One region of the Clostridium sp. JN-1 genome, then DNA from elsewhere that is predicted to be linked to it. Evidence: riboswitches for the same ligand, from Rfam matches in the RefSeq annotation. Region 1 holds a riboswitch; the other holds the start of a gene.
The links. A riboswitch is a leader RNA that binds a small molecule or an ion and turns the genes downstream of it on or off. The one in region 1 is predicted to bind S-adenosylmethionine.
Positions count from the first base shown of each region.

Region 2: it holds a riboswitch for S-adenosylmethionine, as region 1 does, so the genes downstream of both, metK (methionine adenosyltransferase) here and EBB51_RS07920 (methionine ABC transporter ATP-binding protein) in region 1, are expected to answer to the same signal.

Region 1 is NZ_CP033465.1:1,681,059-1,684,478, forward strand. Features, by position in the region: gene EBB51_RS07915 (methionine ABC transporter permease) at 1-327, opposite strand, end outside; gene EBB51_RS07920 (methionine ABC transporter ATP-binding protein) at 314-1,285, opposite strand; SAM riboswitch class I at 1,384-1,497, opposite strand; gene EBB51_RS07925 (undecaprenyl diphosphate synthase family protein) at 1,666-2,310, shown strand; gene EBB51_RS07930 (PhzF family phenazine biosynthesis protein) at 2,523-3,296, opposite strand; gene EBB51_RS07935 (aminotransferase class V-fold PLP-dependent enzyme) at 3,418-3,420, shown strand, end outside.
Region 2 is NZ_CP033465.1:207,377-210,796, reverse strand. Features, by position in the region: gene EBB51_RS01055 (ATP-dependent RecD-like DNA helicase) at 1-590, opposite strand, end outside; gene metK (methionine adenosyltransferase) at 736-1,911, opposite strand; SAM riboswitch class I at 1,981-2,084, opposite strand; tRNA gene EBB51_RS01045 (tRNA-Tyr) at 2,165-2,250, opposite strand; tRNA gene EBB51_RS01040 (tRNA-Val) at 2,336-2,411, opposite strand; tRNA gene EBB51_RS01035 (tRNA-Tyr) at 2,420-2,505, opposite strand; tRNA gene EBB51_RS01030 (tRNA-Thr) at 2,511-2,586, opposite strand; gene EBB51_RS01025 (hypothetical protein) at 2,748-3,347, opposite strand.

The DNA.
Region 1 (3,420 bases):
AGATTCTATTACTCTAGTTGCAAAAGGTGCTGCTGCTATTGTAATTGGAACTATTGCAGCAGTAGTTCCAATAGTTGTACCTACAATCATCTTTGTAAAAGGCAAAATTGCTACCATTAATATGATAAAAGGAAAAGATCTTAAAGTATTAACTATAAATTCTAAAACTTTATTTACCACTTTGTTTGGTCTTAAACCTTTTTCATCAGTTATTATAAGAATAATTGATGGTATAAATGCAATTAATACAGCTATAACTGTTGATAAAAAAACCATATATAATGTTTCGCCAAAGGCCGGCAATAAAACTTCATTAATTAATTCCATTTTGTTCTACCTCCCATTTTATATTTTTTGAAGATAAGAAATTACATATTTTGTCCTTATGTTCTCCATCAAAATTTATTACAAGACTTCCAAGTACATCATTTCTGAACTTCTCAAGTTTTCCCCAAACTATAGAAATATCTATATCAAGCTCTCTTGCCATAGAAGTTATTATACTTTGAGTACTTATTTCCTTGGGGAAGAATATTCTTATATTCACTCCCGTTTCAGGAAGAGTTTTGTCTTCTCCTAAGAGACTTTTTAAATTATTGTTTGGCTTTAAAAATAAGTCTTTTACATATCCTACATCCTTTATTTGTCCATTTTCCATAACTGCAACCCTTTGACATACCTGCTTAATTACTTCCATCTGGTGAGTTACTATAACTATAGTTATATTTAATTCATCATTTATCTTTTTTAAAAGCTGTAGTATAGACTTTGTAGTTTTAGGATCTAATGCCGATGTTGCTTCATCACATAAGAGAACTTCTGGATCTAAAGACATTGCCCTTGCTATTGCAACCCTCTGCTTTTGTCCGCCGCTTAAATTTCTAGGTTTGCTATTGGCTTTATCTTGAAGTCCAACAATTTTTAGCAATTTTAAGACTTTTTCGTCTATTTCTTTTTTACCATATCCCCATACTTCCATAGGAAGAGATACATTTTCATATACTGTCTTTCTATTTAGCAAGTTAAAATTTTGAAATATCATTCCAATCTTTTTTCTAAACTCTCTTATTTCCTTTGATTTCATATCTTTTATTTCTTTCTCATCTATCTTTACACTTCCACTATCATAACTTTCAAGTCCATTCAAGCACCTTAAGAGTGTAGATTTACCAGCACCACTTTGTCCTATTATTCCAAATATCTCCCCCTTGTTTATATGCAAATTTATATCTTTCAGTACTTGATTTTTTCCAAAGTTTTTATTTACATTATTTATTTTTATCATTAAAATACCTCCCAATTTTAATTGTTTAAAACATATATCATATAAAAATGCAAAATTAAAAGCCGAAGAAATATCTCCAGCTTAAATAAACCTAATATTTCTCATCTTTCAACTATAAATATAGCTGCAGGAGTTGGCACCATTATATTATTAAACATAATACTGGTTGCCGGGTTTCATTGGGCCAGTCCCTCCACCGCTCTTGATAAGTGAACTTCAATATTAATTTGTTTTATTATGATTAATATTATAATTATATATTAAATCATTGTCAATAGTTTTTTATCGGACTTTACTTAATTTATTTAATAACTTAAAATATGTATGAACACTTGTTATTGTGGTGATAATTACATAGAAAGTATAAGAAGGTGAAATATGTGAGAATTCCAAATCATATAGGAATAATACCTGATGGTAACAGAAGATGGGCCGTCAGCAATGGATTAAAAAAAGAAGATGGATACTCATGGGGTCTTGAACCAGGTATGAAATTATTTAAGATATGTAAGAAATTAGGTGTAAGAGAACTTACTTATTATGGTTTTACTGTTGACAATACTAAGAGACCTGCAGTTCAAACCAAATCATTCACTAAAGCTTGTATAGAAGCCGTAAACATGCTTTCAAAAGAAGACGCTTCCTTACTCGTAATAGGAAATACAAAATCTCCTATGTTTCCAAAAGAACTTCTCCCGTATGTAAATAGAAAAAAGTTTGGTAATGGTTCTATGAAAGTAAACTTTTTGGTCAATTATGGTTGGGAATGGGACTTATCAAATATTAAATCACATACTGGAAATAGTGCTAAAAATATAATTAAATGTTTAAAATCTAGCGATGTAAGTAGGTTAGATTTAATAATAAGATGGGGAGGCAGAAGGAGATTAAGTGGTTTCTTACCAGTACAATCTGTATACTCAGATTTTTATATAATTGATGATTTGTGGCCTAACTTCAAACCAGATCATATATCCGAAGCATTACAATGGTATGATCATCAAGACATAACACTAGGCGGCTAAACTTTACAGTTAAAAGTTAGTAGTTAAGAACACGAATCATAGTATATATTTATATCAATTTAAAGGAAGCCTTTTGACTTCCCTTAATTCGTTTTATGAATATTGTGTAATACTTTTTTATGCTTATGTCACATATACTAAATAATAATAAATTATGATGTGAATTTGATTTAACACTATTATGGGATACCTAACTTTACATAAAAGTTATATTAGAAATTGATGTCTGCAATAGAATACAGTGCTGCTTTTCCACTCATTTTAATGCGGTTGCCCTCAACTTTGCAATACAAGGTTCCACCTCTCCTCGAAGCTTGATATGCAATAATATTGTTCTTTTTTATCTTATTTGCCCAAAACGGAACTATATGGCAGTGACCTGAACCGCAAACCGGGTCCTCTGGCACATTAAGTTTAGGAGCGAATGAACGTGATACACAGTCAAAGTTTTTTCCTTTTGCTGTAACTTGCAAAAGCAAACCGTCTAGTTCCTTAACTTTTTCTATATTAGGATTCATGCTGCAAACATCTTCTTCATTTTCTAATACGCAAAGTAAATCTCTAGACATCCATGCCTCAACGGGACGTACACCAATTGCCTCAACCATGGCATCAGTTACTTCCACTTTTTTTAGTTCATATGCTGGAAAATCCATTTCTAAAAGTTCATCATTTTTATTGACTGTCAAAATACCACTTAAAGTTTCGAAACGAACCTCTTTCAAACTTGGTTCTACAAATGTCATTATTATATATGCCGCAGCCAAAGTCGCATGCCCACAGAGATCTATTTCACCTCCAGGAGTAAACCATCTAAGTTTATAATTTTCACCTTCCTTTACTGCAAAGGCAGTTTCAGATAAATTATTTTCCATGGTAATATTTAATATAGTTTCATCATCAAGCCATTTGTCCATCACACAAACTGCTGCTGGATTTCCACCAAATACTTTGTCAGTAAAAGCATCCACTACATATTGTCTCATAATTTAATTTTCCTCCCATATATAAAATTTTATATACACTAACTTGTTAATTTATTAATATTATAAAATTTATTACACTTATTTACAATACAACATATTATAATCGTAAGGAGTGATATGTATG
Region 2 (3,420 bases), 1.3 Mb from region 1:
TTGTCAGCCGTTTTAAATCCTATACCAGATATTTCTTCAGTTAATACATAAGGATTTTCTTTAATAACTTTTATAGAATCATTTCCAAACTTTTTGTGTATCTTTACACATTGATTTGCTGTGATCCCATATGTTTGAAAAAAAATCATAAGACTTCTTATTTCATTTTGTTTTGAGTAAGAATTACATATCAATTGTATCTTTTTTTCTCCTATTCCTTCTATCTCTCGAAGCCTTGTTATATCATTATCTAAAATTTCTAAAGTTTTTTCTCCAAACTTTTCAACAATTTTTCTAGCAGTTACAGGTCCTATTCCAGATATTACTCCAGATGCAAGATATCTTTCTATACCTGCTGTAGAATCTGGAACAATTTCTTCACACGAAGATACCTTGAATTGTTTTCCGAAGTGCGGATGAGTAGTCCACTCACCTTCTAACTTTAAATTTTCGCCCTCTGTAATATATGGTATACATCCAACTATTGTGATACATTGACGCTTAAATTTTTCTTTAAATCGTGCAACTACATATCCATCACTATCACTTTGAAAAAGTATACTGTCAATGTTTCCTTGTAATTCTTGCATACAATCTCTCCTAAATATGTTATTTTATTTATCAATAATTATATCATTAAATCATATAAAAATAGAATATATACTATCAAAAAAAAGATTTAGCATGATAAATCTTATAATCACACTAAATCCTTAATAAACTTCAAAATTAACTTTAGATATATTTCTTTATTTCTTGAACCTTATCTAGTCTTTCCCAAGGCAAGTCTATATCAGTTCTTCCAAAATGTCCATAAGCAGCAATCTGTTTGTAAATCGGTCTTCTTAAATCTAATTCCTTTATTATAGCTGCAGGTCTTAGATCAAATACCTTTTTAACTATTTCTACAATCTTATCCTCTGATATCTTTGATGTTCCAAAAGTATCAACTGTTATAGAAACTGGCTGTGCAACACCTATAGCATATGCAAGTTGTATTTCTAATTTATCAGCAGCTCCAGCTGCAACTAAATTTTTAGATACCCATCTTGCAGCATAAGCAGCAGATCTATCAACCTTCGTTGGATCTTTTCCTGAAAAAGCACCGCCGCCGTGTCTTCCACATCCACCATAGGTATCAACTATTATCTTTCTACCTGTAAGTCCTGAATCTCCTTGAGGACCTCCAACTACAAATCTTCCAGTTGGATTTATAAAATACTTAGTATTTTCATCTAAAAGTTCAGGTGAAATAACTGGTTTTATTACATGTTCTATAATGTCATTTTCTATTTGATCGTGCGTTGTATCAGAATCATGTTGAGTTGACACAACCACAGTATCTATTCTAACCGGTTTGTTATCATCATATTCAACAGTAACTTGCGTTTTCCCATCAGGTCTTAAATAATCTAAAGTTCCATCCTTTCTAACTTTAGCTAATCTTCTTGCAAGTTTATGAGCTAAAGAAATAGGCATGGGCATATATTCTGGAGTTTCATTCGTAGCAAATCCAAACATCATTCCTTGATCTCCAGCACCTATAGCTTCAGTTTTATCCATTTCACCTTTTTTTGATTCTAGTGCTTCATCTACACCAAGTGCTATATCTGATGATTGTTCATGGATTGATGTTATAACCGAACAAGTAGAACAATCAAATCCAAACTTTGCTCTAGTATATCCTATTTCCTTTACAGTTTCTCTAACTATCTTAGGAATATCTATGTAACAATTAGTAGATATCTCTCCCATTACTAGAATCATTCCTGTAGTTGTAGCCGTTTCACAAGCTACTCTACCATTAGGATCTTTCTCCAATATAGCATCCAGAATAGCATCTGAAATTTGATCGCACATTTTATCTGGATGTCCTTCTGTAACTGATTCAGATGTGAACAATCTTCTCATAAATTTACCCCTCCAATTTCATAAAATAAAAACCTCTTCAATAAGAAGAGGTTAAATTACTTAACAACTCTCTTATCTTGCAGGTTAATTTATACTGCAGGAATTGGCACCTTAGCTCACAGCTGGTTGCCGGGTTTCATCGGGCCCTTTCCCTCCACCTCTCTTGATAAGAGTTTAAATATTAAATTAATTACAAATTTAGTAGATTTAAACATATAGTTATATAAAAATAAAACACGTAAAAGTGTTTTTATGGTGGAGGAAGATGGATTCGAACCATCGAAGTCGAATGACAACAGATTTACAGTCTGCCCCCTTTGGCCGCTCGGGAATTCCTCCATATTATTAATTAATAAAATCATTTTACATAAATTCATACTTTAAGTAAACTAATTACTTAAATACTACTAACATTTAATTTAAATGGTGGGCACAACAGGGCTCGAACCTGTGACCCTCTGCTTGTAAGGCAGATGCTCTCCCAGCTGAGCTATGCGCCCATAATTTATGGTGGAGGAAGATGGATTCGAACCATCGAAGTCGAATGACAACAGATTTACAGTCTGCCCCCTTTGGCCGCTCGGGAATTCCTCCGTATTTGGTGCTGGCAGAAGGCCTCGAACCCTCGACCTACTGATTACAAGTCAGTTGCTCTACCAACTGAGCTATGCCAGCATAAAAACCATTTAAATTATTAAGTTGTACTAACGCCAACATCAAATAGTATACATTGTTGTGATTCTAAATTCAACTGTATGCTTTAGTGATTATATAATATTACATGGATTTTTCTTCACATTACAATATATTTCTTTACTTTACGCATGTGTTTACTTTTAACTTATAAACTTGTCATATATAGTTTTAATTTTTTGATAATCATCGTTAGATAGCCTCTGTTTCAATAATTTAAGAGCTTTTTCAATATCTTGGGTTTTACCACTTTTAAGCCAACTTTTGACCTTTTCACAATCGACTGCAGGTAACTTATTAGCCATGCTATTTAACTTTTCCATGTCTGCAGCAGTTAAACTTTTTTCTGGATTAGAATTAGATATTTTAGAAATGGATTTATTTTCTTCTTCACTTTTGGGCAATTTATTTATACTTTTCGAAGTATCATTTTTAACAACTTCGCTGCTGTCACTAAAGAACGCTCTCTTATCATCTTTAAATTTTTCACCTATTTCATCTAATTTACCTTTTTTATAGTCACTATTTATATTCGTAAAGCATATATCACTAAAGAGATATGAAAACTTTTTTATATTATTATCGTTATTATTATTTTGATGCTTGTTTTGTTTATTATTAAAGACACTTATCTTATTACTTATAAAATTATCATTAATGTTTACTTTATGAACATATCTTATTATAAAGACAGATATAATGGTACATAAAATTATGATAAATGATAAGATTTTCTTATTCATTCTTATTCCTCCCAATTATATCTCGTGCAGCGTATGCTGCACTATATTACTCATCATTTACTCATTATTGTCA